Regions from separate parts of the Exiguobacterium sp. EF_C8 genome, predicted to be linked through region 2. Evidence: predicted binding sites of a transcription regulator. Region 2 holds the regulator's gene; each other region holds the start of a gene.
What was found. Region 2 encodes Rex, which represses fermentation and respiration genes when NADH is low (regulators of the CRP and FNR family bind a similar motif). Its sites were predicted from a motif close to TTGTGAAATATTTCACAA; they were not measured.
Positions count from the first base shown of each region.

Region 1: ACY2IG_RS03355 (cytochrome C oxidase subunit II) is a predicted target of Rex. The motif match lies at 1,662-1,679, and genes of this name have one in related genera.
Region 3: ACY2IG_RS03120 (formate/nitrite transporter family protein) is a predicted target of Rex. The motif match lies at 1,250-1,267, and genes of this name have one in related genera.

Region 1 is NZ_CM143264.1:638,088-641,370, reverse strand. Features, by position in the region: gene ACY2IG_RS03365 (b(o/a)3-type cytochrome-c oxidase subunit 1) at 1-1,001, opposite strand, end outside; gene ACY2IG_RS03360 (cytochrome c oxidase subunit II) at 1,003-1,473, opposite strand; gene ACY2IG_RS03355 (cytochrome C oxidase subunit II) at 1,486-1,599, opposite strand; gene ACY2IG_RS03350 (Crp/Fnr family transcriptional regulator) at 1,832-2,545, opposite strand; gene ACY2IG_RS03345 (CDP-glycerol glycerophosphotransferase family protein) at 2,703-3,283, opposite strand, start outside.
Region 2 is NZ_CM143264.1:2,901,986-2,905,268, reverse strand. Features, by position in the region: gene ACY2IG_RS15295 (ATP-binding cassette domain-containing protein) at 1-997, opposite strand, end outside; gene ACY2IG_RS15290 (redox-sensing transcriptional repressor Rex) at 1,165-1,824, shown strand; gene ACY2IG_RS15285 (twin-arginine translocase TatA/TatE family subunit) at 1,824-2,021, shown strand; gene tatC (twin-arginine translocase subunit TatC) at 2,029-2,808, shown strand; tRNA gene ACY2IG_RS15275 (tRNA-Ala) at 2,913-2,988, shown strand; gene ACY2IG_RS15270 (S8 family serine peptidase) at 3,211-3,283, shown strand, end outside.
Region 3 is NZ_CM143264.1:590,855-594,137, reverse strand. Features, by position in the region: gene ACY2IG_RS03125 (YkvA family protein) at 1-357, shown strand, start outside; gene ACY2IG_RS03120 (formate/nitrite transporter family protein) at 393-1,229, opposite strand; gene ACY2IG_RS03115 (hypothetical protein) at 1,413-2,015, opposite strand; gene ACY2IG_RS03110 (YitT family protein) at 2,152-3,018, shown strand; gene ACY2IG_RS03105 (CHASE3 domain-containing protein) at 3,220-3,283, shown strand, end outside.

The DNA.
Region 1 (3,283 bases), 830 kb from region 2:
GTCGCCCCTTTCCGACGACCCGCCAACTCAAAAGTCGCAAACATCGAGAAGGCTGTCATCAATGATGGAATGATGACGAGGAACGTTAAGACGACTTGGACATACTTCCAAAAAGCAGAAATCCCCGGCTCTAACAATTGATGGTGAAAACCAACCGGGAACGAAAAGAGGAGGAACAATAAAAATGACATACGTGCTAACGCGTCAGAAAAAACCTTTCCACCAACGATTTTCGGGATGACTGTATACCAGACGATGTAGGCAGGTAACAACCAGAAATAGACGAGTGGATGACCAAAGTACCAAAATAGCGTCCGGGATAGCTCGATTCCGACCTTATCCGTCCAACCAAGGGATAAGGGAAGGAGCTGAAAGAGAATCGTCGCTGCTACTCCGAGTGTCGCAACCACCCATAATAAGGCAGTCATAATACTCATGTATGCTTGAAGTGGTGGATGAACGCCAGGGTGTTCCCGTTTATAATCAGCATACATACGGAACATGGCACCAGAAGCAATCCACGTTCCGACGACGAAGATGACGAGTCCAATATAAAATACTGGATGTGCCTTGAGTGGTGCATAGAATGTATAGAGGACGGAAGCTTCTCCTGCAAGTACCATCCATGTGACGAGGATGACACCAAGGATCATGAACCAGAATCCAACCCACCCGAGACGTCGAGGAAAGTCTTCGAAACGTCCAAAGGATTGACCTAAAAATGAAAACAGTAATCCAAATATGAATAATGTCGTAAAGACGATCGCAAGCATTAACCCGTGGGCAGTGAGAAGCTCATAGTAGCCGACTCCAGCAATTTCTGGAATGACACCTGTCCGCACCATCGTTTGCAACAATCCACATAAACCACCAATCAATAAGGCAACGAGTGAAAAACTAACATGTGCGAAAGCGAGCTTCGCTTCCTTAATTCCGATGACGGTAGCAGGCAGACCACGCTCCATCTCGAACTGTCTTAATTTTTTTGAAATGGCATTCATCTTATTCCACCACCTTGATTTTGGTTGCCATCATATGATGACCCGATCCACAGTATTCATTACAGACGACCAAATACTCGCCAGCTTCCTTGAATGTATATTCAATGGAATTGATATGACCAGGAACGACCATCATATTGACATTCGTCTTGACAATTTCAAAGCCATGGACGACATCTTTTGATGTCACCAAAAAATCAACCGTTGCCCCTTTGGGAATGACCATATCTTTTGGTGTGAATTGGAACGCTTGTGCGACGATGATCGCTTCGTATCGGTCGTCATCGATTTTTTTTAGTCCTGGCTTGTCGAATGGTTTCGTTTGATCAACTTTCGTCGGATCAATCAATGTTGCATCGGATGGCGGTTGATTTCCGGATGCAAAAGCGGATACGCCGATGATGGTTAAAAAGACGCCAAGCATCACTGCTCCAAAAATCAGCCAGATTTTTTCTAGACGATGAATATGCATTGTGACTCCCCCTTACCGTGATAAGAATAATAGAAAGATTGAGCTCCACATCCCAATGATGATACCTGCTACGATCAGGACGGCAATAAATGTTCCTTTGAGGTTTGATTCTGATTTTTGGTCCATGGTGATTACTCCTCTCCTGCTTTGAACTTGTCTTTATTGTAAGAATTCAGCAAGTTCGGAAACTGTGATATATATCACTTCAAATGTGAAGAATCCGCACTTTTCTTTCTAAAAACACACAAAAAGTTCACATCTGAACAAGAGAAGGAGGAACGACTCATCTACAAAAAAAACAATCCATACATGAGACAGAAAATTCTGCTTCACGTTTGAATTGTTTGTACACTATCTATTAAATTCGACAAACACCTGCTGGGCATCCTTCACAATGACACAGATCACGCAGATATTGTGCATCATGAATGATGATTTCTTTTGGCGTCATCGAAATGACACCTTCTTTTTTCCACTGGGAGAACATCCGATTGACCGTTTCACGCGGTGCGCCAATCAATTGACCAAACTCCCCATCGGATGGACGTTTTGCAAGACGGTAGGTTTCTCCTACTTGTTCCCCTTCCATCGCGATGAGACGAAGTAACGTCGAAGCTAACGCACCCGGTTTTCCGAACAATAGCAAGTCGCGCAATTTAGTCTCCGTCTGTTTCCGCATCAATGCTTGCCACCGCATGATCTCAAGCGCAAAAGTACCATCCTTTCTCATGAGTTCCTCTAATTTTTCTTTTGAGAGGAAACCGATGATACTATCCTCCATCGTCTCGATACTGTATGAACTCGGAAAAGCTTCTCCTACATCAAATTCACCAAATAGATCCCCTTTGAAATATAAGAACATGAGTAATGGACTGCCTTTTTTCGTCAACTTCGATAGTTTGACGCCTCCTTGTTTCACATAAAACAACTTGTCGTTCATTTCCCCTTCCCAACAGACGATGGAATCCTTTTTGAACGTCGTTTCCGTCATGAAGCTTTCTAGTAACGTTCTTGTCTCAGGTGATAAGATGAACGTATTCGCTTCAGTCGTTCCACAAGTCAGCATATCCATTTCTCCTCTCCTTTTCTTCTGCTTTTAGTATAGAACATCACAGTTCAAAAGAATTGATTTTCAAAAGATTGTCAAACTTTGTTCAATGTTTCACATTAATTTTGAAAAAGTATCTGACGACCGCCTTCTAAAACTAAAGCAATCGTCAGATATAGTATTACATACCTGTTCCGTAATAATGATGAACGATTCGTTCAACTGCTTGACCTGGTGGGTGATCATACCAACTTGTTTGGAATTCTTGCATGTGCTGACGGCACTCTTCAAGTATCGCGTCAGACACGATCCACTCCATCAATTGCGCCATCTGCTCCGTCTGTCGCACCGGTAATGGTTTTGGATACTGATCGACAAGTCCTGGTAGTTGTCGATATGTATCGATGTCCGGTGTGTACAGGAACGCCGGAATGTTGAGGAGACAGCTTTCAAATGGAATGGAGGAATAATCAGTTATGAGCACATCTGTGATCAGTAAGTAATCATTGATTGAATACGTATCGTCCACAAGATGGATATGGCTAGAACGATAGGTCGAAAGCGCTCGAATCGTCGGATGCAATTTAACGAGAATCGTCCATCCCGCTTGAGCAAGTTTTTCAAACTGTTGAATCGTATGATCTTCTGTTTCTTTGTATTCCCGGTATGTCGGTGCATACAATAAGATCCGACGATCAGTCTTTGCGTATTGTTTTCTTAATTCCACTGTTTTCTGTTTTCGTTGCTCCTCATCAAACCAAT
Region 2 (3,283 bases):
CTTGAAGAACGTCATTCCCGCTCTGTTTTTCGATTGGGAAGGACAGGACCGTACTGCGTTCATCTCCATCTGGTCGATCGAGCCGGTCGACCTTCTCGAGCCGTTTTCGAACGCTTTGAGCACGCTTTGTCGTCGTCGCCCGAGCGATGTTTCGTTGAATGAAGTCCTGCATCTTTGCGATTTCTTCTTGCTGCTGTTCGAACTGTTTCATTTCTTGATCGTACAATGCCGCTTTTTGCTCGAGGTACTTCGTATAGTTCCCCGTGAACTTACGACAGACATTACGAGAGAGCTCATAGACGACATTGACGACTTGATCGAGGAAGTACCGATCGTGCGAGACGATCAGAACGGCACCACGATAACCACCGAGGTAACTTTCAAGCCAAGCAAGCGTATCGATATCCAGGTGGTTCGTCGGCTCATCGAGAATGAGAAGCTCTGGTGCTTGCAGGAGCATCTTCGCTAAGGCGAGCCGTGTCCGTTGACCCCCGGACAATGTCTGGATCCGGCGCGAGTAATCGTCTGGATAAAAGCGCATGCCGTGCAGGACGGAGCGGATATTCGCCTCAAACTGATAACCACCGGCTTCTGAGAAGTCGTGTTGCGCTTGATCATACGTCTTCAAGAGACGATCGTACGCGACCGGGTCGTTCAAGATGTGCTCCATGCCCATCTCGATTTCCATCCGGCGCAGTGTTCGTTCTTGTTCTTGCAGATGTTCAAAGACGGTCAGCATCTCGTTCCAGATCGTCTCGTTCGATTCGAGACCACTGTCTTGCGCGAGATAACCGATTTTGACATCTTTACCTTTCATGATATCGCCCGAGTCATGACTGAGTTCACCAGCGATGATTTTGAGCAAGGTTGATTTACCGGCACCATTTCGACCGACGAGCGCAATTCGGTCGCGCTCCTGTACTTCTAGTTTGATATTTTCTAAAATCGGCTCGACGCCGAATGATTTCGAGAGTTGGTTGACTTGTAAGAGTATCATTTCCATCCATCCTTCCACCCTTTAGTCTATCACGAACAAAAGCGCGAGGTCCTGCGGAATATATTATTTGTGACTCTATGTGAAGTGGTTTACAATCAAGGAGAGTAGAAAGCTTTTTGCAAAGATTTGGGTGCCACGATGGATGTGGCCGAAGGGGGAACTGCAGGATGAATGGACCAGACACAAAAATTCCACAAGCGACAGCAAAACGGTTGCCGCTATATTATCGTTTCATCCAAAGTTTATACAATTCAGGTAAGCTCCGCGTCTCTTCTGCTGAGTTAAGCGAGGCGGTGAAGGTTGATTCAGCAACGATTCGTCGCGACTTTTCCTACTTTGGGGCACTAGGGAAGAAGGGGTATGGATATAACGTTCAACATCTCTTAACGTTTTTCCGGAAAACCTTGAATCAAGATGAGGTGACGAATGTTGCCTTGATCGGGGTCGGTCATCTCGGAACAGCGTTTGCAAATTATAACTTTTTAAAGAATAATAGTACTCGGATAGTCGTTGCGTTTGATGCGGACGAAGAGAAGGTCGGAACAACGACGCATGACGTTCCAATCTATCATGTTTCGGACATGAAAGAACAAATCGAAGCGAATCAGGTCGATGTCGCCATCTTGACGGTTCCATCCCAGTTCGCACAGTCAGTAGCGGATGAGTTAGTCGAGTATGGTGTGACAGGCATTCTGAACTTCACGCCTGCACGGTTGAACGTGCCAGTGAGCGTTCGGGTTCATCACATCGATTTATCGATCGAGTTGCAGTCGTTAGTTTATTTCATGAAGCATTATTCGCAATCAGCTGAAGGAGTGAAATCATAATGGAAAACCTTATCCCGCTCACGTTAGGTATCGGACCTGCGAGTATCGGATTAATTGCTGTCGTCGCGTTGATCATCTTCGGACCGAAGAAGTTACCGGAATTCGGTCGTGCTGCCGGTCAAACATTGAAAGAGTTCAAGAATGCCACGAACGGCATCATGGACGACGATAAAAAGGACGAACCGAAAGAGAAGTGATTGAATCATGACGGTTGATCAAGAACAAAGCATGACGTCGCACCTAGACGAACTGCGTAAGCGGATTGTCTGGTCGCTCCTCATCGTCGTCGTCCTGTTCGCTGTCGCATTTCCGCTCGTCCGACCGCTCGTCCGTTTTCTGCAAGCGGACTTAAAAGAGCTCGGTATCGGATTAAATGCCTTCAACGTCGCCGATCCTTTAATGTTGTATTTGAATCTTGCGTTCATCATCGCGCTGATTTTAGCGTCACCGTTCTGGATGTATCAACTGTGGGCATTCGTCCGACCAGGGCTTTATGAAAAGGAACAAAAAGCAACACTGACATATATTCCAGTCATCTTCTTTCTATTTTTGGCTGGTGTAGCCTTCTCGTATTTCTGGTTGCTTCCCTTCTTGCTCGAAGTCTCAACGGATCTCGGGAAAGAATTGGGGATCGAGCAAGTCATCGGGGTCGAAAACTACTTCAGTTTCTTGATCCGGTTGACGATGCCGTTTGGTCTTCTCTTCCAATTGCCGGTCGTGACGATGTTCCTGACACGTCTTGGTCTTGTGACGCCATATTTCATGCGAAAGAATCGGAAATATGCGTATTTCGCGCTGTTCGTCGTTGCGGCATTGATCGCACCGCCGGACGTGACGTCACACTTGATGATCTCAGTGCCGTTGTTCGTTCTCTATGAAATCAGTATCTTGATTTCCGCGCGGACGTATAAAAAGGTCTTGATCCTCGAGCAACAGGCAGAGCTTGAACGACAGGCGGATTTGATGCGTGAATTGAATAAATGAATCGTGAATTCCTTCCAGCCATTTCGGGAGGAATTCTTTTTTATGAAAGCGTTATGTTTATATTGATAAAGCAGTTAGCGATGCGTATACTAAAGATAATTCATGGGGGCTTAGCTCAGCTGGGAGAGCGTTTGGCTGGCAGCCAAAAGGTCGTCGGTTCGATCCCGATAGTCTCCACCAAGTGCATACGTTCAACTCCTCGAGTGCTCGAGGAGTTTTTTTATGTTCCCAGTTAAATTCCTTCCAAATATAAAATGTCACCAAAAAGAAATAAATTAAAAAAATATACAAATATAAATTGTTTATTTCCATTAACTTCATTAAACTAAAAATACAGAATTTTCTTTAAACTGTTTTATTAGTATTACTACTATGGTTTTACAGAAAAGGGGAAACGAACGCATGAAGAAGAAGATTGCACTTATGGCAGCCGTCTTAATGACGTCTTCCAATCTAGTCAGTGCGCAAGGTGCAC
Region 3 (3,283 bases), 790 kb from region 2:
CTCGTCGGTGATGAAAAAGCACAACAAGAATTGTTGATTCGAGCAGAAATTGGACTCGCACATCTGACACAGGATATCGCGTCTACGGAAAGTTCTGATATCGAACGCGAGGCAGAACTCGTCCTTTATTTCCAATTAAAACAACTACTCGAAATGCTTCGTGCCCTCTATCAGAAAAAATTCGAGATGCATGCAGAGCAAGAACAATTATTGCTAACGGCAGTTCTGTACTTTACGTCTCCTGTTGACGCCTTACCGGACGATAACGTCCTCGGACTTTTTGATGACGCACAAATCGTCGAGACCATTTACGAAGAACTCGCCGCAGATGTTGATCGCTTTCAACATATGGAATGAATGAAAAAGCAGCTGTCGCGACAGCTGCTTTTTCATTATGCATTTTGTTTAGAAGCGATATGAACCGGTGCCGTAGATTGACGTGATTCATCTACTTCTAGTTTTTCTTTATTCAACCACGTATAAATCATTCCCATGAAGACTGCTCCACCGATGATATTCCCAGCTAAAGCCGGTAACAGATTGTGCATGGCTCCTGCAAACGTAATCGTATCCGGATGTGGTACGATTAATGCGATAGAGAACAATGCCATATTTGCGATGACATGATCAAATCCTGATGCGAAGAAGACTGCTACAAGTACCATCATCATCATGATCTGCGCTAACTCATTCTTCATGTTCTTCGGAATGAAGATCGCTAAACAGACCATCCAGTTACAGAAGATCGCCCGAGTAAAGATTTCCCACGTCGAATGATGAATTTTTGTTTCCGATACAGCAAACAGCCAATTGTTCATTCCAAGTTCTTGTAAGATGCCTGTTTGAGAGAAGAGGAATGCGAATGCTAATCCTCCAAGCCCATTTCCGATCAGACAAACCAGCCAGACCTTCATCGTATCCATATTCGTTGTATAGCCGCGCATCGTTGCCGTCGTGAAATACATCGTATTCCCTGTAAACAGTTCTGCACCGCCATAGACGATCAAGACGAGTGCCACTCCGAACGTCAATCCACCGACAAGTGTTGCGACAGGTGATTCTGCCATATACAGCCCGTTAATTGCTTTTAAGGTAAAAATGATTGCAAATCCAATGAATATCCCCGCTAACATGGCACGAACTAAGTATTCGAGAGGACGCAGTTGTAGCATACGCGTCGACTTGATTGCTTTATTCCGTAATCCTTCTAATGCTTCTACCTCGTTCATTGTAGAAACCTCTCTTTCTTTTGTTCAACACTTCACAATGTTTGTTCATTTATTATGATACTTCCATCTTAAGAGATGTTCAAGTCTTGAATAGACCTGTTTTATCGTTTTCATAAAAGAACGAGATGTAAACGATATCATTGTGTCGAGATTGTGAAAAATGCCTTTTCTTGCTTTATACAATTAATTAGTTTGAATCGAAAATCCTGATGCGAAATGCTCGAAAAAGGTTTGTCGTCTGGAGGCATCAAGCACATATCCATCGATGACGACACGATTAAAACGTCCAGACGATGACGTAGCGCGTTCGATGTCAGATGGTGTATAGATGTCGAACGCGCTACGATCTATCTTAAAATCAGCTTTCGAATAGGGATCGGTATAGTGAATTTCAAGATTGGTCAAGTCAGGAATCGTCGAAAATAAAACGAGCGTATGATGCATAAGTACTTTTGATAAGCGAGCGTTCAAGAAATCCTGATTCATTTGTAATGTACCAGTATCGGTCCCGATCCAAGCACGCCGTTCTTTGCCTGTGACGTCATAAGCGAGCCGTAACGACTCTCCTTCGACATCTACCTGTTTTAATTCTGATGAAAACGGGAGTTGTTCAGCTAATTGGCGAACAGCTACCGTATTCATTATGGAAGCACCGACTTGTCTCGCTACGAGATCACCATCATGCCAAATAGATCGTTGGTTTTCTTCGTCTGGTTGTTGAAAAAGACGAATCCCTACCAATACGCCTAAACAAATACAGCCTATAATCAAGAATGTTTTCTTCATTTTCATCACCTTCCTAAAAAAACTTACCCTTTTTCATCTTTTTTCATAAGAAGGGTTGAAATTTTATGCATATGGGCGTACTCTTGCAGGCAGATACTCACAGAAGGAGGAGCATGAGGTCACTCATCATAATGCCATGACTACAACACACCCACAGAAAAAGAGAGTTGAAAAAATCAGTTTTTTAATCATAGGTACGTTGCTGTATTCCTTGTACATCAGCTTACTACTATCTCCAAATGATATCGGATCAGGTGGTATCATGGGGATCACGCTTGTCATTCAAGAGCTTTTCCACACCCCAATCGGATTAACCCAATTGCTCTTAAACATTCCCCTCTTCCTTTTAGGTTTCCGTTTCTTACGAAAGCGATTCATGTTCTTATCTGGCATCATTGTCGTTGCCTCTTCTTTTTTAATCGACTGGGTTCCGACTCAGATCGTTCCCGAGTCGTTGAATGATCCGCTTGTTGCCTCCATCTTTGCCGGTCTAGTCTCTGGTCTTGCGATGGCATTGATTTTCTTTGGTGGCGCATCGACTGGTGGACTCGATATTCTTGGAAAGTTTTTCTTTGCTCGTTTTCATAATTGGCCACTTCCTCGCATATTTCTGATGCAAGATCTTGTCATCTATATCTTGGTATGGTGGGTCTTCGATTTGAAACACGTTATGTATGCTCTTATCATGAGCTTCGTTCGCGCCAAAGCTCTTCAAACGGTTTACAGTTTTTATTCCGCTTCTAAGCAATGTATCATTATTTGCGAAAAGGCGGATGAAATAAATGAAGTCATCACAAAAGAACTTGGTCGCGGTGTGACGATCCTTGATGCACGGGGAGGATACTCCAACCGAACGAAGAAAATGGTCTATGTCGTCGTTCAAAATAATGAAATCGTCCGTTTGCAAGAAATCGTTTCTTCTGTCGAACCTAACGCGTTCGTTACGTTCTCAGAAATCCATACTGTTTTTGGGAATTATAAGGAACATTCGTATTCGTTTTAAACTCAAGCGCAGCCTAGCTGTGCTTTTTCTATTTCGTTTACTTTAAAACAGCTTCTCGTATTGCACCAGCTTTCCTGCTTTTTTATTAGGAATACTGATTTTTTTACTTTCTTCTCCCTATTCAAAAAATGGACAGGCTTCACTTTTTTTGCGATAGTAGTTAAGCTTATGACATGTCTATTTATTTAAAGGAATGATTGCATGCACTCACTTTGGCGTCAGCGTATTCTGCTGATCCTTTTGATCAGTTTATTCGCTTCTATCC